3 regions of the Bradyrhizobium sp. ERR14 genome follow, and region 1 is predicted to be linked to each of the others. Evidence: predicted binding sites of a transcription regulator. Region 1 holds the regulator's gene; each other region holds the start of a gene.

Evidence for each region. Region 1 encodes LexA, which represses DNA repair genes until DNA is damaged. Its sites were predicted from a motif close to TGTTCNNNNTGTGTTCNG; they were not measured.
Region 2: recA (recombinase RecA) is a predicted target of LexA. The motif match lies at 2,989-3,006, and genes of this name have one in related genera.
Region 3: GGD62_RS30875 (PA0069 family radical SAM protein) is a predicted target of LexA. The motif match lies at 3,203-3,220, and genes of this name have one in related genera.

Annotation. Positions count from the first base shown of each region.
Region 1 covers NZ_JACIHD010000001.1:1,038,466-1,046,286, forward strand. The annotation lists gene GGD62_RS05135 (alpha-hydroxy acid oxidase) at 1-798, shown strand, start outside; gene GGD62_RS05140 (HAD family phosphatase) at 807-1,436, shown strand; gene GGD62_RS05145 (hypothetical protein) at 1,607-1,813, shown strand; gene glp (gephyrin-like molybdotransferase Glp) at 2,041-3,252, shown strand; gene lexA (transcriptional repressor LexA) at 3,428-4,129, shown strand; gene GGD62_RS05160 (hypothetical protein) at 4,658-5,092, shown strand; gene GGD62_RS05165 (GAF domain-containing protein) at 5,311-6,252, shown strand; gene GGD62_RS05170 (ComEC/Rec2 family competence protein) at 6,262-7,821, opposite strand, start outside.
Region 2 covers NZ_JACIHD010000004.1:143,563-151,383, reverse strand. The annotation lists gene GGD62_RS13950 (hypothetical protein) at 1-704, opposite strand, end outside; gene GGD62_RS13945 (hypothetical protein) at 714-1,700, opposite strand; gene recA (recombinase RecA) at 1,808-2,896, opposite strand; gene GGD62_RS13935 (hypothetical protein) at 3,197-3,397, shown strand; gene GGD62_RS13930 (hypothetical protein) at 3,553-3,720, shown strand; gene GGD62_RS13925 (DUF2798 domain-containing protein) at 4,370-4,627, opposite strand; gene GGD62_RS13920 (hypothetical protein) at 4,986-5,183, shown strand; gene GGD62_RS13915 (DUF6894 family protein) at 5,337-5,570, shown strand; gene GGD62_RS13910 (hypothetical protein) at 5,580-5,834, opposite strand; gene GGD62_RS13905 (hypothetical protein) at 5,939-6,235, opposite strand; gene GGD62_RS13900 (PaaI family thioesterase) at 6,611-7,075, shown strand; gene GGD62_RS13895 (HdeA family protein) at 7,213-7,506, opposite strand; gene GGD62_RS13890 (PilZ domain-containing protein) at 7,689-7,821, shown strand, end outside.
Region 3 covers NZ_JACIHD010000016.1:90,271-98,091, reverse strand. The annotation lists gene GGD62_RS30885 (acetate/propionate family kinase) at 1-614, opposite strand, end outside; gene GGD62_RS30880 (phosphoketolase) at 617-3,031, opposite strand; gene GGD62_RS30875 (PA0069 family radical SAM protein) at 3,242-4,408, shown strand; gene GGD62_RS30870 (VOC family protein) at 4,433-4,888, shown strand; gene GGD62_RS30865 (ribonuclease HII) at 4,962-5,831, shown strand; gene GGD62_RS30860 (glycosyltransferase family 39 protein) at 6,119-7,627, shown strand; gene GGD62_RS30855 (uracil-DNA glycosylase family protein) at 7,753-7,821, opposite strand, start outside.

The DNA.
Region 1 (7,821 bases):
CGCGCTGCCGGCACCTTCGGTGCAGCGCACATGCTTAGCTCGGTGTCCGAGCCCGGCCTGGAGCAGACCGCCGAAGCCGCACCCGATGCGCTGCGGCTCTATCAGCTCTATGTCCGCGGCGACGACGCCTTTGTCGCCGATGTCGTCAGCCGGGCCGAGAAGAGCGCCTATGCCGCCTTCTGCCTGACCGTCGATACCGCCCATTACAGCCGTCGTGAGCGTGACATCGCCAAGCGCTACGTTCGCGAAAGCCGCCTGCGTGCCACCGGCGGCGATTTCCAGAAGGGCCTGGAGTGGCGGACCGTGAAGATGATCAAGGACAAGTTCAGGATTCCGCTGATCCTGAAGGGCATCGCCACCGCCGAGGACGCCCTGATCGCGATCGATCACGGCGTCGAATGGATCTACGTCTCCAACCATGGCGGCCGCCAGCTCGACCACGGCCGCGGCGCCATGCATGTGTTGCCCGAGATCGTCGAGGCCGTGAAGGGCCGCGCCAAGATCATGGTCGACGGCGGTGTCTGTCGCGGCACCGACATCGTCAAGGCGATCGCGGCGGGCGCGGACATGGTCGGGATCGGCCGGCTGCAATGCTGGGCGCTAGCGGCGGCTGGCGAGGCCGGCGTCGCGCGGATGCTGGAGCTGCTGGAGGACGAAGTGCTGCGCTGCCTCGGCCTTTTGGGCGCCACGTCATTTGCCGAGGTCGACAAATCCTGCCTGCATCCGGCGACCGCCACCAACGCGCCGAGCGTCTTCAGCGCATTCCCGCTATTCGACCACGATCCCTATCGATACTGAGTGAAAGGATGCAAGTGAACTCGCTTTCTCCCGGCAGCGCGGATGCGCTTCTGTTCGATCTCGGGCGCGTGGTGCTCGACATCGACTTCTCCAAGGCGATCGCCTGCTGGGCGGGACATGCCGGCTGCCAGCCCGAGGCCATCGTCGCGCGCTATGTGCGTGATGAGGCTTACCGGCTGCACGAGGTCGGCAAGATCAGCGACGAGGACTATTTCGCCTCGCTGCGTGCTTCGCTCGGCATCGGCATTTCGGACGCCCAGTTCCTGGAAGGCTGGAACGCGATCTTCGCCGGCGAGATGCCTGACATCGCCGAGCTGCTGCCGCGCGCGGCGAAGCAGATGCCGCTCTACGCCTTCTCCAACACCAACCGGCCGCATGTCGACTATTTCTCGAAGGAATACGGCGAACTGCTCGGCCATTTCCGCGCGCTATATCTGTCGTCCAGCATCGGCCTGCGCAAACCGGATGCGGAAGCCTTCGACCATGTCGTCGCCGCCATCGGCGTGCCCGCAGGACGTATCGTTTTCTTCGACGATCTCGCCGAGAATGTTGAAGGCGCGCGGTCGCGCGGACTGACAGCGGTGCATGTGACGTCGCCGCGCGACGTCGGGAACGCCTTGACGGCATTGGGCATCTGACGATCTCCGCGCAGCGGGAGACGCCAACGTCGCACAAGTCTTCCGGAACCAATTTTTGCCCAAAATGAGGAACCAGAGCGCTTTGTGTATTTTTGTACGGAGTTCCGGGAACGGAATGGCCCCTTACGGACTCTTGAGTCCGTTGGGACTTCTACACCGGACTTATGCACGTGCTGGGCAAAACCTATCTCACCAAGCAAGCCTCTCTCCTGCTCGAATTCGCAAGAACCACCTCGGATTCGGACCTTTCCGCCAAGCTGATCAGCAAGGCCGCCGACCTGAAATCCCAGGCCGATCCGCTGCCCGACAAGGATCAAGGGCCGAAGGCTCCCGACGTCGCGCTGGACGCCGGGCCGGACCGGCCGAGCGGGAGTTGAGCGATGCTGGCCGTGGCGCTCGTCATTCTCGTCCTCGCCATGGCCACCCTCCTGCCGATCGGTCTCGTTCTCTGGATCATGCCACGCCAAGCCTGAGCCTGCCTTCCATTCTGGGCCGGATGCGGCAGGATAAATCCTGCCCGCTCCGCCATTTTGCCTCTGCCCCCGCGCTCGGCTAGAAGACTGTCGGAACATTTCATCCGAACGTGCCGAGCAGGAGTTTCGCCGTGGCCTTGATGCCGGTTTCCGACGCCCTTGCTACGGTGCTGGCGGGTGCAGAGCCGCTGCCTGCAGAGATGGTTTCACTCGACGAAGCCTACCATCGCGTGCTCGCGCAGGACGTCGCTGCGCGGCGCACCCAGCCGCCCCAGGCGATGTCGGCGATGGACGGCTATGCCGTGCGCGCGGCCGATGCGGCAACAATGGATTCCAGGCTGACGATGATCGGTGAGGTCGCAGCGGGCCGTCCGTTCACGGGAAAGGTCGGCGCCGGCGAAGCCGTACGGATCTTCACCGGCGGCGTCGTTCCGGACGGCGCGGATGCGGTCGTGATCCAGGAGGACACGATCGCCGAAGGCAAGCACATAACGATCAAGGAAGCCGCGATCGTGGGTCGGCACATCCGCCCCGCCGGCGTCGATTTCCGCGAGGGCGACGTTCTCCTGCGCAAGGGAACCCGTCTGACGGAGCGCGATCTCGCCCTCGCCGCCGGAATGAACCACCCGCAACTCGCCGTTTGCCGCCGTCCGAAGGTCGCGATTCTCGCCACCGGCGACGAACTGGTGATGCCGGGCTCAACGCCCGGGCACGGCCAGATCGTCTATTCCAACGGCTATGCCCTGCACGCGCTCGCCCGCAGCGAAGGCGCCGAGACCATCGACCTCGGTGTCGCCGCCGATACGCTGGAGGCCACCACCGCCGGCATCCGCCGCGCGCGTGAAAGCGGCGCCGACATCCTGGTCACGACCGGAGGCGCATCGGTCGGCGACCACGATCTGGTCCAGCAGGCGCTCAAGGACGAAGGCATCGCGATGGCGTTCTGGAAGATCGCGATGCGGCCCGGCAAGCCGATGATGCACGGGCGGTTAGGGGCGATGGGCGTCATCGGCCTGCCCGGCAATCCCGTGTCGTCCTACGTCTGCGCCTTCCTGTTCATGGTGCCGCTGATTCGCGCGCTATCAGGCCGTTCCGTGATTCATCATCATCGCGAGCGCGTCGTGCTGGGCCGCGATCTCGGCGCCAACGACCAGCGCGAGGATTATCTGCGCGCGCGCCTGGAAAAGCGCGACGATGGCGCGCTCGTCGCCCTTCCCGTCAGCCATCAGGACTCCTCTCTGCTTGCGAATCTTGCTGCAGCACAGGTACTTCTCGTGCGCGCACCGTTTGCGCTGAAGGCCGAGGCCGGCAGCCCCTGCGAGGTGCTGCGGCTCCCCGTCTGAACTGCGCCGCCACACGCATTCCGTGAGTTTCGTTCTGTTCACGGTAAATTAAGCAGTTGCGGAACACATATCGAACATATAGTGTCCGTTCATGATTTGTTTCGAGATGTAGCCGCTTATCGCTGAACTCATCGTCTCGGAATCGAACGACATCAACCGGGGGACTTTGTTCGAGATGTTAACGCGCAAACAATACGAGCTTCTGCGGTTCATCAGCGAGCGCTTGAAGGAAAGCGGCGTGCCGCCGTCCTTCGACGAGATGAAGGATGCGCTCGACCTGCGCTCGAAGTCAGGCATCCATCGCCTGATCACCGCGCTCGAGGAGCGCGGCTTCATCCGCCGCCTGCCCAACCGCGCCCGGGCCATTGAAGTGATCAAGCTGCCGGAGCTCCAGGCTGCCGCCGGCAACCGACGCGGCTTCACGCCAAGCGTCATCGAGGGCAATCTCGGCAAGCTACGCGCGAGCTCCAGCCCGTCCGCGGACGAGGGCGAGCGACCCGTTGCGGTGCCCGTGATGGGCCGCATCGCGGCCGGTACTCCGATCGAGGCTTTGCAGACCCGCAGCCACACGATCAGCGTGCCGCCCGACATGCTCGGCTCCGGCGAGCATTACGCGCTCGAAGTGCGCGGTGATTCCATGGTCGAGGCCGGCATCCTCGACGGCGACATGGCGCTGATCCAGCGCAACGAGAGCGCCGATACCGGCGACATCGTGGTGGCACTGATCGACGACGAGGAAGCCACGCTCAAGCGCTTCCGCCGCCGCGGCGCCTCGATCGCGCTGGAGCCCGCCAATGCCGCTTATGAGGTGCGCATCCTGCCGCCGAACCGCGTGAAGATTCAGGGCAAGCTGATCGGGCTTTACCGCAAGTACTGATACCGGAAGTACTCGATACTGAAGTCTTTAGCGCCTCGCGCGCGCCTTCGATCGGCCTCGCCGATCAGAGATTGGAGCGGATAACGGTCCGCTCCGGCTGGATAGTCTTTCTGGTATCGCACAGATTGTCCGGCCCCTCCTCCTTTCGCGACATCCTCGGCAGGCCGCGCGACGCAACATCGCTTCGCGGCCTTTCGAGTTCGAGGGGGGACGGCCCAAATGCGCAGCTCGTTTGAGTGCAGCCGCAGCAACGCTGATCGCATCACCAGCATCGCGTTGCCGCGCAATCGCATCACTCCGCCGGTCGTTGACACGCGCGGTTGTCGAGACGCGGCTGCCAAATGCACGGAAGCCGACTTTGTTCCTAACAAATTCGGAAAAGATGGAAAAGATAATGTGATCGGGGCTCGCGGATCCCAGCCGCAGATTTGCCTACAACCGAGCAGACCGTCACGTGCTTCCACTCTGGTAGGGGCCTGCGCCTCCGAAAGAGGTGCGGGTCGCTATCTCTGCATTGAGGAGCACCCGATGTGTGACTACAGCCTGCATGCCGTCGCGACGCGCCCCGCAGAAGTCGGCGAGACGATCGTTACGACAACATTCCGCGGCACCTCGACGCGCGGCTTCGCCTCCGAAGCCGATCTCTCCGTCGCGGTCTGCCTGCTGCCGGGGACGGAGCTCGCCTTCGCCGACGACGTCCGTTACGACAACCGCTGGATCTGGACGCGCACCGTCAACTCCCGCGTCGGCAAGTTCGGCAAGATCGATCCGCACATTCCCGATCGCCATCATGACGCGATCGAATTCCCGGACGGCAAATCCGTGCTGGTGACGCAACTGGTCGAAGGCCAGCGCGCAACCGTGCTGCAACTGCCGGTGACCCAGCCGATCGGCGAGCGCGAGCACAAGCCGCAGATCATCGCCGACAGTCGCCCGACGGTCACACGACTGCCGATCGGCTGACGCCCTCCGCCCGATAAGCCGAGGGCCAGGATTGAAATGCCGTCGCCGGCCGAGGCCGGCGAGCCCGGTGGGTTTTTGTTTCATGAAATTCGATCGGCGAGCGCCGCCGCCTCGCCTCGTCGCCGCACGAAGTTTGAGCCGTGCTGCCTGAATTTTGAACGTCCGCTCCGCAGCCAAATGACCGATGCTGTCGTGGTTTGAGGCGGCGGACACGCTCGATGAAAACCTTCATTCGCGTCGTTGAACTCTGGGTGCCTGACCGGACGCGCATGCGGCTGGAATTCGGCGGCGGCCTCTACGATGAAGGGCTGTCCGCGTTCAAGGCCGTCAGCGAAGAGCTGCACTTCGGATATGACGAGGGGCTTCCAGGCAAGGCCTGGGCCTGCGGCCATCCCGTCATCCTCACGAAATTCGCCAACTCCTATTTCAAGCGGATCGATCAGGCCGTCGCGGCCGGCCTCACCTGCGGCGTGGCGGTGCCGGTGTTCGCAGGCGAATTCCTGCAAGCCGTGATGGTGCTGTTCTGCGGCGACGACGAGGCGCATGTCGGCGCGATCGAGCTCTGGCACAACGATCCTGATCTCTCCCACGAGATGGGCCTCGTCGACGGCTATTACGGCGCGGCGGACATGTTCGAATTCAACTCCCGCCACACCAGGTTTCCTCGCGGCTTCGGCCTGCCCGGACGCACCTGGAAGGCGGGCCTGCCGCTGATCATCAAGGACCTGCACGACGCCAAGAGCTTCCTGCGCTGGGAGGACGCCGCCAAGGTCGGGATCAATCTGGGGGTCGGCGTACCCTACCGAACCGGCACCGACCAGACCTGGGTTTTGACATTCCTCTCGGCGCAGGCAACGCCGATTGCGCGACGCTTCGAGATCTGGGTCCCGAACGAGGCCCGTTCGGCACTGGTCTTTCGCGCCGGCGATTGCAGCGCGCAGACCGACCTTGCCGCACGCTATGCGGACAAATCCATCGCCCGAGGCGAAGGCAGCATCGGCGGCGCCTGGGCCACCGGCATGCCCGCGCTCAACGACGATCTCACCCATGACGGCTCGATCGCCGGGTCCGAGGCCTGCGCAGCCGGGCTGAACCGGATGGTGGCCCTGCCAGTCATCGGCAACGCAAGGCTCGAGGCCGTGCTGGCCTGGTATCTGTAATCGATGGCGTCAATCGTCGGCCTGCAAGTCTGTCTCCGATGGCGTTGCATCGCGGGTGCGGGGAGCCGCCTTCGGCACGAGGCTGCCGTCGAAATCACCTTCGCCGACACCGGCCGGTGACCACGGGCGGTTCGTGCCGCTCGCCCTCACCGCCTGAACCGAAAAGCCGTCGCCGCGCTGCGTCAATGCCAGCGCGCCCTGGCGAGCGAGCCGCTGCCGATCCACCACCATCGCGGCACAATCCGGCGGCGCGGGCCGCGACGTCACCACCAGCGCGGCGCGGCTGCAATCGTCCGCCAACGCGTCGATGCGCGAGGCCAGCGCGACCAGCCGTCCGTCGGCGAGCGGCGTCACGCAGCCGGACTCGTCGCACGATATGCCGCTCGCCAGCGCGCTACTGCCGGCATCGCGCGGATCAGCGTCGGCAGACAACCACTCCTTCAGCAGGAAATTGTCCTTGCCTGCCCTGATCAGATGCAAACGCCCGTCCGCGCCCCGCACCGCGACGCTCGCGCCGTCCCCGGCGATCAGGATATCGGGCTGCCGCACCGACAGCCCCCAACCGATGGAAAGCAGCAGCACCACGGCACCGCCCCAGCGCAGGGGCGTGCGCAACAGGCCCATCACGATGACCCCCAGGCTCGCTGCGATCAGCGGCGCGATGCCGAAGGCCGGGATGCGGCCGACCGCGCCCGGCAGTGCCGCCACCCAGCGCGAGACCGCGACCATCCAGTCGATCCCGATCCCCATCAGCCACCAGAACACGCCGTCGAGCCCGAACGGCGCTGCGAGCAGGCCCAACAGCCCCGCCGGCATCACCAGCGCAGAGACCACCGGCATCGCGCCGAGGTTGGCGAGCACGCCGTAGGGCGTGACGCGGTGGAAGTGGAAGGCGGCGTAGGGCGTGGTCGCAAGCCCTGCGATCAGCGAGGCCAGGAACAGCATCGCGATCTCGCGGCCGCCCCACAGCGCGATCCGCGCTGTCGCCGAATGATCGGGGGACGCAAACAGGTTCGGCATGCCGATCTGCACCAGCGCAACAAGTCCGAGCGTCGCGGCGAACGACATCTGAAAACTCGGATGCACCAGCGCCTCCGGTGCGACCGCGAGCACGATCAGCGCCGCCACTGCGAGCGTGCGGAAGGTGATGGCGCGGCGATCGACCATCACTGCGATCAGCACCACCGCCGTCATGAAGAACGATCTCTGTGTCGCGACCTCCGCGCCCGACAGCAGCAGATAAAACGCAGCCGCGACCAGCGCTGCGGCCGCCGACCATTTCTTGATGGCAAAGCCGGCCGCAAGTCCCGGGATCAAGGCCAGCAATGCGCGCACCGCGAAGAAGACCACGCCGGCGACGACCGCCATGTGATAGCCGGAGATCGAGAGCACGTGCCCGAGCCCCGAGATGAACATCGCGTCGTTGACCGGCGTGGAAATCGCATCGCGCCGCCCGGTGAGCAGCGCTGTCGCGATCGCGCGGTTATCGCCCTCAAGCGTGGCCCGGATGCGCGCATCGATCGTATCGCGCAGGCCTTGCATGAAGGCGGCATAGCGCAGCCGCAGGCC
Region 2 (7,821 bases), on a different contig from region 1:
TCGTACACGCGCCGGTCGTTGGGTTTCTGATGTCCCGGGAAGACGTGAAAGGGCTGCACTTCGCCCGGCGCGATGAGTTGCAGCATCCGTGTCTCCGTGGTCCCGAGGCCGCTGGTCACGTTTGGAAGCTCTTCGAGCAGGTCAACAACGCAATGCTCGAGCTGCGGAAGCGGACTCAAGTCCGCTTCAAGCAGGTTGAACCAGGCCTGCGGCGTGGGTCCGCAATAAGCGGACCATGCGCGACCGGCCAGTTCAAGGTGATCTTCCGCAAGTTTTCCTATTGGCGGATTCAGCTTCACAAGTTGCTCCGGCGCGACATCACCCACGGCAAAGTCCAGGTGACGTATCGAGAGCTTGGAAACTGCCGCTTTCTCGGTGCTGCAATGATCGAGCAACCAAAGCAGAATTAACTGTGCATTTGGCTCTGATCCCATCCACAGTTCGGTGTCGCATTCGGACAACAGGTCGACCAGTCCGCGCCCCCTCACCCCAGACCCTTCCAGACGCCAGGCCGGGGTGTGGTCCAGCCAGTGCAGGCCGAGCGCTTGGGTCGTTCGCGGGGAGAAGAATGCCCGGTGTTCCGCATCAGACGGCAGCGGCCCCAAGACAAGCCGGCGCTCGATCGCAAGGACGAGATCGCCAAGGCCGGCGTTTTGTATCGCGCCGGCGGCGGACGAATCGGTCGTCACGATGAGCCGCGTCATGCGGGATCCTCAGGGTTTCGTCAGGACTGCGCCGTAGCGCCATAGCTTATCATTGGTCAGATGCGTGCCGCCCCACCAGCGGTCGATCGGATTGTATCGGCTGAAATCCTCCTGATGGGCCAGGACAGCCTTCCCGAACTCGGTCAACGACAATCGGCTGCGGAGATAGACCTCATGCCGAGCCCTTAGATTGCCGTGGTCGATTGTACGCAGTTCATCGCCCAAACCGGCTACGGCGGGCCTGGGGCCAAGCGCGAGCCCCTCCAACAGCGAACCCAAATCAAATTCGCTGAACACGTACGTGCGCCGCTGCGAGCGCAGATGAAACAGGGCGTTCGTATTTGCAAATCCTCTGGAAAGCAGCTCCAGGAATCGCATCTCGGTCGCACCAAGACCCGTCGAGGATGACGGTAGCTCTGCCAACAGCTCTTGCAATGCCGGTCGCAACATCAACAAGGCGCTCAGATCGCTCCAAAGTAGGTTGGCGCAGGCCTCGGGCGTCGGCGTGCGATAGGCCTGCCAGGCCATTCTGGCAGTGCTAAGTTCACGGGCCTGAACATCCACCATAGGAATATGCGACGCGGACGCTTCGGAAACTCGGTCTCTCAGATCGAAGAGATCGGATGCAAGCAGACGCAACCTGAGTTTTTTCAGCAGCTCAGGGTATGAGGCAAGATAGTCGAGCAGCCAGATCAGCTGCAGTTGATCGTCTGGGCTCGGATCGAACCAAAGTTCGATCTCGTCATAGCGCTCGCAAAAATCGGCAAAGGGTAGCTTCCTGAGTTCCTTGAACTTGGAGGGCCATTTTGTACCCCAATCCGACCAATGATCGCCCGGCCTGAGCGTCCCTGACTGCGCCCCGAAATAGGCTGCGAAATAGTCGGACGAAGGCAACGGCCCCCACGTGAGGCGAAAAAAGAACAGAACGACGATCTCGGCCAGCTTCGATTTGGCGAGATTGGCGCCGGCCGCACTGGTCAGGATCAGACGCTTCATCACACCACCACCCGATCCCGACGACGCAAAACGAAACGGGCGCTGACGACGTCGGCAACTCAACGTCTTCAGCGCCCGCTCCTCGCGAAAAGCTTTCGCGGTTCGTCTTACTCGTCTGCCGGCTCCTCGCCGTCGGCGTCGCTCTCGGGCGTACCGGCCAGAATCTGCTCGGAGATCAGACCGGAGTTCTGGCGGATCGAGGTCTCGATCTTGGCGGTGATGTCGGGGTTGGCCTTCAGGAAGGCTTTCGAGTTCTCGCGACCCTGGCCGAGACGCTGGCTGTCATAGGAGAACCAGGCGCCGGATTTCTCGACGATGCCGGCCTTGACGCCGAGATCGAGGATCTCGCCCATCTTGGAGACGCCCTCGCCGTACATGATGTCGAACTCGACCTGCTTGAAGGGCGGTGCCAGCTTGTTCTTGACCACCTTGACGCGCGTGGTGTTGCCGACCACTTCGTCGCGCTCCTTGATCGCGCCGATGCGGCGGATGTCGAGCCGGACGGAGGCATAGAACTTCAGCGCGTTGCCGCCGGTGGTGGTCTCGGGCGAGCCGTACATCACACCGATCTTCATGCGGATCTGGTTGATGAAGATCACCATGGTGTTGGACTTGTTGATCGAGGCCGTCAGCTTGCGCAGCGCCTGGCTCATCAGGCGCGCCTGCAGACCCGGAAGCGCATCACCCATCTCGCCTTCGAGCTCGGCCTTCGGCACCAGCGCGGCGACCGAATCAACCACCAGCACGTCCACCGCGCCCGAGCGCACCAGCGTGTCGCAGATTTCCAGCGCCTGCTCGCCGGTGTCGGGCTGCGAGATCAGAAGCTCGTCGATGTTGACGCCGAGCTTGCGGGCATAGACCGGATCGAGCGCATGCTCGGCGTCGATGAAGGCGCAGATGCCGCCCTTCTTCTGCGCTTCCGCCACCGTGTGCAGCGCCAGCGTGGTCTTGCCCGACGATTCCGGCCCGTAGATCTCGACGATGCGTCCCTTGGGCAGACCGCCGATGCCGAGCGCGATATCGAGCCCGAGCGAGCCTGACGACACCGCCTCGATGTCCATCGACCGGTCGTTCTTGCCGAGCTTCATCACCGAGCCCTTGCCGAACTGGCGCTCGATCTGAGAGAGCGCGGCGGCCAGAGCTTTACTCTTGTCCATGGAAGATCCTTCGACGATACGCAGGGCAGTGGCGGACATTGGGTCGTGCTCCTTATGGCGAGGATTCGCGTGAGGGACAAACGATTGGCGAGGCGGCTCGTCGATAAAAGTAGTGTACCCCATTTGTTCTAGGTTCGCAATATGTTCTTTTGCGGATTTGGGGGTTGTCCGTGAGCATCCCCCCAGTCCCCCTCCTCATTCGCGTTGTGCACACAACTGGACAGACGCCGGTCCCGTTAATGGTCCTCAATGGGCCATCACCGCACGAACCGTGGCCACTATCGGTGATGAGAACGCCCGATTGCGCTCCCGCCTTCCTCGCACGGAAAGGAGCGCGCCATGCTCAAGCGGCGACGTTTCAAGCAGCAGCTGACGCTTCAAGATCGACTCTCCGCCTGGGTGAAGCAGGTCGAGGAGCAGGCCTCCAGGCTTCCGCCCGGGCCCGAGCGGGACGCCCTGTTCAAGAAGGCCCGCCAGGCCGATGTCGCCAATCATCTGCACGACTGGGTCATATCCCCCGGGCTGCAACCGCCGAAATAACAGGGCTGCCGCAACGTCATTCCCCGGCCGAAGCTGACGCGCATCAAAGACGCATGGCCCGGCCGCCGTCAGAATTCCGTAATCCTGCGGCACCGAACCTTTTCGCGGTCTTGGGCCTTCTCCAGGATGGGACCGCAACTTTGGGGACCTCAGTCATGACGGACAACACGAACCGCGACACGATCAGGCGCAATCCCCTGCTGGAGGCGGCGCAGGAGGAGCTGATGAAGTTCGAGCGCGCGGAAAACGAGTTCCGCAAGAAGGACCGCCAAGAGCGCGCCGCCGAGCTCCACCTTCCCCTGAACGAAATCAAGATCCACTAAACCTCGGCCGGGGGCCGGCGTCCGAAGCTGACAAGGGCGCGCCGGCGATGCGGCTGGCGGCGGCGGGAAGCAGTCGCAAGGTGTCGGCAGCGCAGCTTGAGTCGATTTGAGCGGCTCCACGGGGCGCATCGCGCGCAATGACGGTATTACTCATAAGTCCCTGAATGAACAACCGAATTTCCATGCCGCCTACTGTGCATGGGGTTGTTTTCCAGTTTTTGAGAATGCGGCACGCCCCGTAACCCGTCATCCGGGGAAAGGCTGCCGATCGCGCGCCTGTTTTAAAGCAGCGCCAGCAGCACGAGGCCGATCACCAGCACCACGAAGCCAGCCGCTGTCGCGGCGGCGAATGACCGCTCTACGTTATCCATGATGCCACCCCGTGGTCGGCGTGCCACGTTTCCCCCATGGCTGCGCCGAACGATGTGGAATCTTGCCGACCGGTGTGTCCGCAGTTGTGCGAACGGATGTCGAAATTGGGACCGGTGCGGGGCCAGTCTGCGGCCTCGACGCTCGGCCCGGAAATCCGCCGCCTGTCAGGCTGCCGTAAGCGCAGCCGGCTAGAATGATGCGGCTATGGTGTTGCAGCCCAGCACCTCAGCCTCCAATAACTTTTTGCCCCGTCTGGCTCTCCCCAGGCGGGGCTTTTTCATCCCTGCCGGGCGGTTCGCGGATCTCTCTCCTCCTGGGTCAGGAGCAGCGAGAAAGTGCGGATCGCGGGCGCAGCCAGCAGAACGATCGGCAGCATCGCGGCCCATGCGATCAGCCACGACACCATCCAGTGCCCGACGAAGCTCATCGCGCTGCCGGCGGGCAAGCTGGCGATCCCCGCCGCGATCAGCGAGGTCAGTCCGGACTGGATGATTCCGAAGACGAAATGACTGTAGCGGCGGGGAATGCCGAGCATGACCGGGCCCATGTTGTTTCTTGCCGTCGTTCAGACCAAGCAAGGCATATGCCGCCGCTTGCAGGGAAATCAGTGATCCTCGGCGGGGCCCCCCGCGGCCCCGTCCGATCGGCGTACCGGCGCAGCCGGGTGCAGCCCAGGAACTTTGTTCATGGTCGGAGAACCACGGGTATGCGACAGCCTTACTGTCTCACGGCCCGGCGTCTTTCGAAAGCCGGCTCCGCTTGTTTCGGCGCACGCGCGCTTTCGAGATATCCCCGAACTATCCGGGGCTTACCGACAGAATTTGCTTGTCTCCGGAATATTGGGACGCCCAACATGTTTGCAGACATGGAGAGTGAATCGTGGGGAGGTCACCATGAATCACAGGGGCATCGAATTCACTGTCGCCAAGACGGCGATTCCCGGAATCTGGCAATGGCAGTTCCGCATCGGCGAGCAGGTCAAGACCGGCAAGACCGAGACGAAAATCGATCTGTTGGCGATCCGGCGCGTGCAGCTGCGCATCGATCGGGAGCTGAAGCGATCGGCCGGGCCGACTGAACCGGCCGGATGAAGGTCGGCGTCGGATGGCGCCTTGTGCCGCCGCGGCTGGCGGCGGAACATCATCCGTAGCCGCCCGGAATTGATCTGACGGTGGTTTGGGATTGGACTGCGCGCGCTCATGGCCCTGGGGGCAAGGCCATCACGCGCGCGATCGGTGCCAGCCATGCCATTGTATTTCTTTCGAATCCGGAATGGCCGTTATTCGGGCTGCGCGGACCAGGCGACGGAATTCGCCGATCGCGATTCGGCCTGGAAAGAGATGACCAATGTCTGCGCCGACATGACCGCCGGCATTGCCCGCAAGCTCCAGGAAAATTCCGAATGGCACATGGAGCTGCTGGACGAGGCCAAGGAGCCCGTGTTCCGGATCCGCATCGTTGCCGAAACCCTCGACTAGCAAGCAGCTTCAATCCGCGCTGGGCAGCCGCCGCATGGTAAATTCGATGTCGCCGCCGGGCAGCTCGCGCCAGGTCTCGACCGCGCTCATATAGCCGGCCTTGGGGTAGCGGGCGAAGAAGGCCTGCGCCCTTTCCCGTGCCGCCGCGCGCGGCAGCGTGAAGGTCTCGCGCAGATAGCCGTCGCCGACCGTTTGGCCCGGCTTGCCGGCGATCTTGCGCCGGCCCGCCATCCGCTCGGCGAGATCCCGCGGACGATCGGCCATGTCCTCCTCCTCTACGCGCTACGCTCAGCCCAATGTAGGGCGTGGGCCGGACGAAGAGGAGTCCCGTCCCGAAGGCGTTGTGCTGCCCCCATACGGAGCTGCGGTCAGTTGGCGGCGGTGCCGCTCTTGGACTTCTTCGGCGCGCTGGTTGCAGCCGAGGCCTTCGGCACCGCCGGCTGCTTCGGCGGATCGGCGCGCATGCCGCCCCAGGGATCGTTGGACGTCTTGGAATCCGGGATCTTCTTCAGCGTTTCCTTATAGGCCTTGTCACGCTCGGCTTCCGCGGCCTTTTCCTCGGGGGTCTTGCTCGGGGCGTCCTGCAGCAAATTCAGATTGGGCATTTGCGCATAGGCAGGTCCCGCCAGCACGGCCAGCACCGCGGCCAAACGGAAAAGCTTCATCGTCTACTCCTTGATCATCCATGGAGGCACGGTTCGCCCGCGCCTGGTCATCCTTGTCGCGGCCGGTCGCGACCGCCGAGGCCGTCCGGGGCCCCTAGAGCCGATCCGATCTGCACGATTTCGGCGCATGCAGCCAGTCGTCCCAGATCGGACCGCATTTGGTGCACCCGCTCAGCGCGAGGCCGAGCGCGGCCATACAAAAGACGAGGACACACCGACGCAACATCATCCACCCATACCCCGAGCAAGCCATCATATCGGGCCAAGTCAGGCATTTTCAAGCCGACGGGACCGGCCCCAGACCGGGTGACTTTGCCGCGCCGATGCGCGCACAATGGGACGAAACATCCGGCAATACAGAAGAGCGCGCCAGCAATGCAAATGCAGCCAGACACCGAATTCGGCCTCTCCGACGCCAGACGCATCCTCGGCGAGATTATTGCGCCCTGGGTCCAGGATCTCAATCTCGCGGTCGAGCGCCTCGAGCACGTGCAGCCGGCGGATGCGCCGGACTGGCAGCCGGGCGCACTCCTGCGCATGCCGTTCTCGGAGCGGCTGTGCCGGAACGGCGGCATGGTCTGCGGCCAAGCCCTGATGGCGCTCGCCGACACCGCGATGGTGATCGCGAACCTCGCGGCCAATCGCGGCTACCGCCCCATGACCACGGTCGACCAGACCACGCATTTCATGCGCGCGGCCTCCTCGTCGGACGTGCTGGCGGACGCGCGCGTGGTGCGGCTCGGGCGCACCATGAGCTTTGGCCGCGTCACGCTGCTCTCGGCGACCGACAACAAACCGATCGCGATGGTATCGAGCGCGTTCGCGATGCTGCCGGGCTGAGCAGCATCTCAAAAGAAGAGAGCCGCGTGGGCGCAAAGCGCACCGCGGCTCTCGATCACGTTCTCATCAAAGCGAGAGACGGAAAGCGCGATTGCGTCCGCGCTTCAGTCGGCAAGCTTCAAAGGTGGCTTCAAAGATTACTTGCCGAGCACTTCGTCGGCCGCGGTGACAATGCTGGCGGTCGGATTCTTTCCGCAATAGGCACCGAACTTCTTGGCGTTCTCGATGAACACGTCAGTGTCGATGATCGCGTTGTCCTCGTCGCCCTTGTACCAGCCGTCCATCCAGGTCAGCACAACCTGGATGTTGTCTTCGCCGCTCTCGAGGAACTGCTTGCAGCTCATGGTCGAAAGGTCCCACTTGACGGCGTGGGCGGGCATCGACGACAGCGAGAACGCTGCGGCGAGCAAAATCGAAAGCGTGGTCTTCATCAGTATCTCCATCGGCGCGTAGCGCCATAAAAGAAGTGCGTGTGGGGAAAGTCGGCGGAGAGATTCTCCGCGTCAACGTCGTAAACGAATTCTGAAGCGCTGTGCAAGTAGCGCCAGTATTGAGTTTAGTTCAACGTAATTTCTATGCATTACTTCACAATCATCATGTTGGACCAACGCGGATGATCGAGAAGCGTGCAGCGCAGCGGCACCGTGTTTTCAAGGGTGGAACGATCACCTTCGAAAGCAGCGGCATCCCCTGCACCGTGCGAAACATGTCGGCGGGCGGCGCGGCGATCGACCTCGACACCCCCG
Region 3 (7,821 bases), on a different contig from region 1:
ATGACGCTGCGCTTGGCGACGAGCTCCGGCGCAATCTCGGCGAGGCGGCGCGCGACATATTCGAAGGAGAGGCCGTGAAATCCGTAGCGTCGGACGCCACGTTCCTCATAGCGCCTCGGAATGGCGAAGCGGCTCGCCGGCGGCGCCAGGCCGTGATGGAACGCCGTGTCGAAGCACGCGATCTGCATCAGCGCTGGCCGGATCGCCGCGAGCGCGCGAATTGGCGCGAGGCACCGCGGCTGGTGCAGCGGCGCAAGCGGCGTCAATGCCTCCAGCTTCGCGACGACGTCGTCGGTCAGCGCGACCGGGCCTGAATAGTCCGGCCCGCCATGAACGATGCGATGGCCGGCGGCGCGCAGATGATGTTCGCCGAACCGGTCCTCGATGAAGGCGAGCACATCGGCGAATAGATGGCCGCCATCGGCGTCCGGCGCCTCTGTCCGCGTCTCGAACAGGTCTTCGCCGGCGGGGCTCTTCACCACCAGCCGGGGCTTTGCCTCGTGCTCGTCGAGCAGCCCCTTGCAGAGCAGGTTGGGTTCAACAGCCGAGATCTCGAACAGGCCGAACTTGATGCTCGACGATCCCGAGTTGAGGACGAGGACCGTGTCCGGCATGGCTAATCGCCGGCCTCAGTCGGGGTGTTGCCGCCGGAGCTGTTGGGCCAGACCCATCCCTGGACATCAGGCATGTCCTCGCCGTGCTCGCGCACATACCGCGAATGCTCGATCAGCTTGTCGCGGAATTGCTGCTTGGCCCGCGCGGCCCTAGCCGCCAGCCCGGGCACGCGTTCGATCGCTTCGATCGCGAGGTGGTAGCGGTCGAGCTCGTTGAGCACGACCATGTCGAACGGCGTCGTCGTGGTGCCTTCCTCGGCAAAGCCGCGCACATGCAGGCCGGCATGGTTGGTGCGGTTATAGGTAAGGCGGTGGATCAGATAGGGGTAGCCGTGATAGGCGAAGATGACAGGCTTGTCGCGCGTGAACAGGCTGTCGAAGTCGCGGTCCGAAAGCCCATGAGGATGCTGATCCCTCGGTTGCAGCGTCATGAGGTCGACGACGTTGACGACGCGGATCTTCAGGTCCGGCAGCGCCTTGCGCAACAGGTCGACGGCGGCGAGCGTCTCCAGCGTCGGCACATCGCCGGCGCAGGCCATCACCACGTCGGGCTCGCCCGTTGCATCTTCCGTCCCCGCCCAGGTCCAGATTCCGATGCCGGCATCGCAATGCGTGGCTGCTTCCTGCATCGACAGCCATTGCGGCGCCGGCTGCTTGCCGGCAACGATCACGTTGATGCGGTTATAGGTCCGCAGGCAATGGTCGGCGATCCACAGCAGCGTGTTGGCATCCGGCGGGAAGTAGATGCGAACGATATCGGCCTTCTTGTTGGCGACGAGATCGACGAAGCCGGGATCCTGATGGCTGAAGCCGTTATGGTCCTGCCGCCAGACATGCGAGGTCAGGAGATAATTGAGCGAGGCGATCGGGCGCCGCCATGGCAGATCGCGCGTGACCTTCAGCCATTTGGCGTGCTGGTTGAACATGGAATCCACGATGTGGATGAAGGCCTCATAGCAGGAGAAGAAACCGTGGCGTCCAGTGAGCAGATAGCCCTCGAGCCAGCCCTGGCAGAGATGCTCGCTCAAGACTTCCATGACGCGGCCGTCCTGCGCCAGATGCACGTCGTAAGGCTCGATCGGCTCCATCCAGACCCGCTCGGTCTCCTCGAACACGGCGTCCAGACGGTTTGACGCGGTCTCGTCCGGGCCCATGATGCGGAAATTGCGCTCCTTCGCGTTGAGGCGGATGACGTCGCGCAGGAATTTGCCGAGCTCGCGCGTCGCTTCGGCTGCGACGCCGCCGGGCTGCGGCACCTCGATGGCGAAGCTGCGGAAGTCTGGCAGCTTCAGCTCCTTCTTGAGCAGGCCGCCATTGGCATGCGGATTGGCGCCCATGCGGCGAATGCCTTCGGGCGCGAGCGCCTGAAGTTCTGGAATGAGCGCCCCGCTCTGGTCGAACAGCTTTTCGGGCTCGTAGCTGCGCATCCAGTTTTCGAGCACTTTGAGGTGCGCCGGGTTCTCGCGACAGCCCGCCACCGGCACCTGATGCGCGCGCCAAAAACCCTCGACCTTCTTGCCGTCGACCTCTTTCGGGCCGGTCCAGCCTTTCGGGCTGCGCAGCACGATCATCGGCCAGCGCGGCCGCTCGACTGCCTTGCGGCCGTCGCGGGCGTGCTGCTGGATCGAGCGGATGCTGGCGAGCGCAACGTCGAGCGCATCCGCCATGGCCTGATGCATCAATTTGGGATCGTCGCCCGCGACGAACAGCGGCTCGTGGCCGAACCCGCGGAACAGGTCGCGGATCTCGCTGTCCCGCATCCGCCCGAGCACGGTCGGGTTGGCGATCTTGTAGCCGTTCAGATGCAGGATCGGCAGCACCGCGCCGTCATGCGCGGGGTTCAGGAACTTGTTGGAGTGCCAGGAGGCCGCGAGCGGGCCGGTTTCCGCTTCGCCGTCACCGACCACGCAAGCCACGATCAAGTCGGGATTGTCCAGCGCCGCACCATAGGCATGCACCAGCGCGTAGCCGAGCTCGCCGCCTTCGTGGATCGAGCCCGGCGTTTCCGGCGCCGCGTGGCTCGGAATGCCGCCGGGAAAGGAGAACTGCCTGAACAGCTTGCGCAATCCGTCCGTGTCGCGCGCGATGTCGGGATAGATCTCGCTATAGCTGCCTTCCAGATAGGTGTTGGCGACCATGCCCGGCCCGCCATGGCCGGGACCGCAGACATAGAGCACGCTGACATCCAGCGCGCGGATGACGCGGTTGAGATGGGCGTAGATGAAGTTCAGGCCGGGCGTCGTGCCCCAATGGCCGAGCAGACGCGGCTTGATGTGCTCGGCCTGCAAGGGCTCGCGCAGCAGCGGATTGTCGAGCAGGTAGATTTGCCCGACGGAGAGGTAGTTCGCGGCGCGCCAGTAGCGATCGAGGAGGTCGAGGTTGCTGCTTGCCGCGGCCGATTGTTGTTGATTTGTCATGTTCCTGCTGACCTTCACCCGGCGATCGTCACCAACATTGTTCCGCGACGATTGATCCCTGGCCGGCATCAAACGAAATCGTTGCGACGGGTGTGTTGCGTGAGGTCAAAGGACCGCGCCCGAAATTTGAGCGGCTACTTTGCATGGGGTTGTTTTCCCATTTTTTGTTTGTGTTCTTGATTTGTTCCGTTGTGGTGCTATCTTGGCTTCATGAGTCCAGCAGCATCCTCTCATGCTCTCAAACACCCGCCGGTCAAGGCGCCCTCCGAGCCGGCGGGTGTGGACTCTGACTTTCCAGAGCTTGGCGTCGCCATCGACCGCGCACGCAGGCGGGGGCGGGGCGCACAGTCGAATGCCAGCGGCCGCTATGAGGCCGAGGCGCGCGTGGCCTTCGACGACGGCTGGCAGAGCCTGGAAGAGCTGCCGCCGTTCAAGACCAGTGTGGGGGTCGACACCTCGCGCAAGGTGATCACCCGCAACGATTCCCCCGATATCGGCTTCGACCGCTCGATCAATCCCTATCGCGGCTGCGAGCATGGCTGCGTCTACTGCTTCGCGCGGCCGACCCATGCCTATCTCGGCCTGTCGCCCGGGCTCGACTTCGAGTCAAAGCTGTTCGTCAAGCCCGAGGTGCCGGCGCTGCTGGAGAAAGAGCTCGCCGCGACCGGCTATGAGCCCCGGATGATCGCGATCGGCACCAACACCGATCCCTATCAGCCGATCGAGCGCGAGCGCAAAATCATGCGCGGCATCCTCGAGGTTCTCGAGGGTGCCGGCCATCCCGTCGGCATCGTCACCAAGTCGGCGCTGGTGGTGCGCGACATCGATATTCTCGCGCGGATGGCCAAGCGCAACCTCGCCAAGGTTGCGATCTCCGTCACCTCGCTCGATCCGAAGCTCGCGCGCACCATGGAGCCGCGCGCCTCGACGCCGCCGAAGCGGCTGGAGGCGCTGAAGCAGCTCTCGGACGCCGGCATTCCCACCACGGTGATGGTTGCGCCTGTAATCCCCGCGCTGAACGATTCCGAGATCGAGCGCATCCTCGATGCTGCCGCCCATGCCGGCGTCAAGGAAGCCTCCTATGTGCTGCTGCGGCTGCCGCTGGAGGTGCGCGATCTCTTCCGCGAATGGCTGATGGCAAACTATCCCGACCGCTATCGCCACGTCTTCACCCTGATCCGCGACATGCGCGGCGGCCGCGACTACGATGCGAAATGGGGCGAGCGGATGAAGGGCACGGGACCAATGGCCTGGACCATCGGCCGCCGCTTCGAGATCGCCTGCGACAGGCTTGGCCTCAACAAGCGGCGCTCCAAGCTGACGACCGATCACTTTGCGCGGCCGAAGCGGAACGGCGATCAGCTCAGCCTGTTCTGATCGGGGAAGTGGAAGAGGCGTCCCGTGGTCAAGGAACTTCACCCGCCGGTGCCGCGGCTCACTGTCATCACGCTCGGCGTCAGCGATATCCGTGCCAGCATCGCTTTTTACGACGCGCTCGGTTTTGCGCGCCGGCTAAAGGCGACCGGCGAGGCCGTCGCTTTCTACGATACCGGTGGCCCGGTGCTCGCACTTTATCCCTGGGATCAGCTCTCGGCCGACGCGATGTTGCCGGACCAGCCGAGGCCATCGACCTTCCGCGGCATCACGGTCGCCTGGAACTGTCGGACCCGAGAGGAGGTCGATGCGGTGCTGGCCTTTGCTCTCGGCAAGGGGGCAAAGCTGGTGAAGGCCGCGCACGAGACCGATTATGGCGGCTATTCCGGTTATTTTGCCGATCCCGACGGCCATCCCTGGGAGGTCGTGGTCGCACCCGGCATCGAGGTCGGCGAGGACCGGCGGGTGCATCTGGCGGAATAGGGCGGCCTGAATAACGGGAATTGCGCGGGGTTCCCGGTTGCGCCGGCCGGGCCGCTTGCGCACGATCCCCGCCATGATTCGGGACAAGTCCGCCAAGACATCCGCCACGACACCGGCCAAAGACGCGCCAAGGAAGGACGTTGCGAAGAAGGCAGCGCCCGCCAAGGCCGGCAAAGCGCCTGCGACCAAAACAACGACCGTTCCCGCAGGCAAGAAAGGCATCATCGCGGTCGCACCGCCGAGCTTCCGGCGCGAGCGCGCGCTGATCAAGCGCGGCGTCTGGCCGGTCGCCGGCTGCGACGAAGCCGGCCGCGGGCCGCTCGCCGGCCCCGTGGTAGCCGCGGCCGTGATTCTCGACCCCGACCGGATTCCGCGCGGCATTGACGATTCCAAGCGCCTGACCGCCGAGGAACGCGAAAAACTGTTCGACAAGATCTGCGCCACCGCCCAGGTCTCGGTCGCCGTCGCCTCGCCCTCGCGAATCGACCGCGACAACATATTGCGCGCCTCATTGTGGGCGCTGAAGCGCGCCGTGGTGGCACTGCCGGAGGCGCCGAGGCACGTCTTCGTCGACGGCCGCGACCGGCTCGACACTCCTTGCGATTGCGAAGCCGTGATCGGCGGCGATGGCATCGTGCTGTCGATCGCGGCGGCCTCCATCATCGCCAAGGTGACGCGCGACCGCCTGATGTGCGCGCTGGCGCAGGACTGCCCAGGCTATGGCTTCGAGCAGCACAAGGGCTACGCCGTCCCCGAGCACCTCGACGCGCTCGACCGTCTCGGCCCCTCGGTCCATCACCGCCGCTTCTTCGCCCCGGTTGCGGCGGCGCGTGCCAAGCACATGCCGTGGACCGTCGAGCCGGTGCCGGATCTGTTTACGGTGACCGAGGTCGAGGTGCCGGTGGAAGCCAGCGTCGAGATCGACGCGTCGGCGGGTCTCTAACGGCTCTCTCCGCTGCCCTCTTCGCCTCTCCCGCGTGCGGGGAGAGGCCGCATCCCATCCGAGATGGGATGCGGGTGAGGGGGAGCCTCCGCGAGTCCATCTGTCACCGTGATTGCCGACGCAGCCCCTCACCCCGACCCTCCCAGCGCGAGCGAAGCTCGTCGCGCCCCGTAAGAACGGGGAGAGGGAGCACACCGTCGTTGCCACGACGCGTGACGCCCCTTATCAAAGTGTTTGTGAGCGAATAGGGCCGGCTGGACGGGTTGGCTGCATCTTTCGGACGTTGCATGCGGTTTACCTCCCTGGTCATCGAGCTCATTCGCGCCCGGCCGCGGCTGATCGTCTGGATCGCCGTGCTGCTGCAGGCCGCGATGTGGCTGTTCGTGGCGCTGGTGTTCTACCGCAGCCCGCCCGGCAGCCTGGCGACGCTCCTGGCTTTTGGACGCGAATACCAGGTCGGCACCGATCTCGGTCCGCCCTTGCCGGTCTGGCTCGCCGACATCGCCTATCGTGCCGCCGGCGGCCACATGTTCGGCGTCTATGTGCTGGCCGAGCTCTGCGAGATCGCGACGTTCATTGCGCTCTATCATCTCTCCCGCGCCGTGGTCGGCTCGCAGCAGGCGGTGCTCGCGGTGCTCTTGACCATGACGGTGCTCGCCTTCTCCTCGTCGGCGCTCGACTTCGGCCCGCTTGTCCTAGCCCGGCCGCTGTGGGCGCTGCTGCTGCTGCACTCCTGGCAGATCATCGGCCAGCGCCGCGGCAATGCCTGGTTCGCCTGGTCGATCGAGGCCGGTCTCCTGCTGCTGACGACGCCCGCGGCGATCTTCCTGTTGCTGCTGCTCGTTGTCTTCGCGGTCTCGACCGCCGGCGGCCGCCGGACGCTGCGCGCGCTCGATCCGCTGTTCGCGCTTGTTGTCGTCGCGGTGCTGGCGCTGCCCTATGCGGTCTGGCTGATGCGTGCCGAGACGCTGGTGATGCCGGCCTTGCCGCAAGTTGCGGAGCTGAATGCCCGCGCCCTGCATGCGGCCTGGCTGTTCGGCGGCCTTGTGCTCGGGGCCGCTGCGATCCCGGCGCTGACCTTCCTCAACGCCGGCCTGTTCGCCGGCAAGGGCGAGGAGCCGCCGATCATCTTTAGGCCGCCGGTCGAGCCGTTGGGGCGCAACTTCGTCTATTTCTTCGCGCTGGCGCCGGCGCTGGGCGCGGTGCTGATCTCCGGCCTGCTCGGGCTCGAGTCCGTCGTCGGGGGCGCCGGTGTCGTGCTGGTTGTGTCCGGGCTTGCCGTGGTGGTCGCAGCCGGCGATCTCATCGCGATGCGCCGTGCGCGGATGCTGCGGACGGTCTGGGCCGCCGCCGTCGTGGCGCCGGCCGTCGGCGTCGTGCTCGCCGTCCTGCTGCTGCCCTGGACCGGCACGAACGAGATCGCGACCTCGATGCCGGCGCGCGCGATCTCGGACTTCTTCGACGAGAGCTTTGCCCGCCGCACCAACCATCGCCTGCGTGCGGTGGCCGGCGAGACGCAGCTTGCGAGCCTGATCACGCTGCATTCCGGCCGGCCGCATCTCTTCATCGACGCCGACCCTGCGCGCACACCGTGGATCAACCAGGCCAAGTTCAGCGAGACCGGCGGCGTCGTGGTCTGGCGCGCCTCCGATACCGCCGGCACGCCGCCGCCGGACATCCTCAAGCGCTTTCCCGGCATCGTCCCGGAGGTGCCGCGCGCCTTCGAATGGCTGGTGACCGGTCGTCAGCAGCTCCTGCGCGTCGGCTGGGCCATCGTGCGGCCGAAGGGGACGTGAGCCGCGCGCGTTGTTGGGTGGTCAAAGGCGCAACGCGCCGTGCCCACGATAGGTGGTGGGCACGCTTCGCTTTGCCCACCCTACGAGAGCTGCGTGCCGCACCGCGTCCGGGACACGAGAGCTCGCTAGCCCGCCAGCACCTTGGCGATCGCGCGCAGATCCTGCCAGGCTAGGCGCTTGTAGGACGGCGAGCG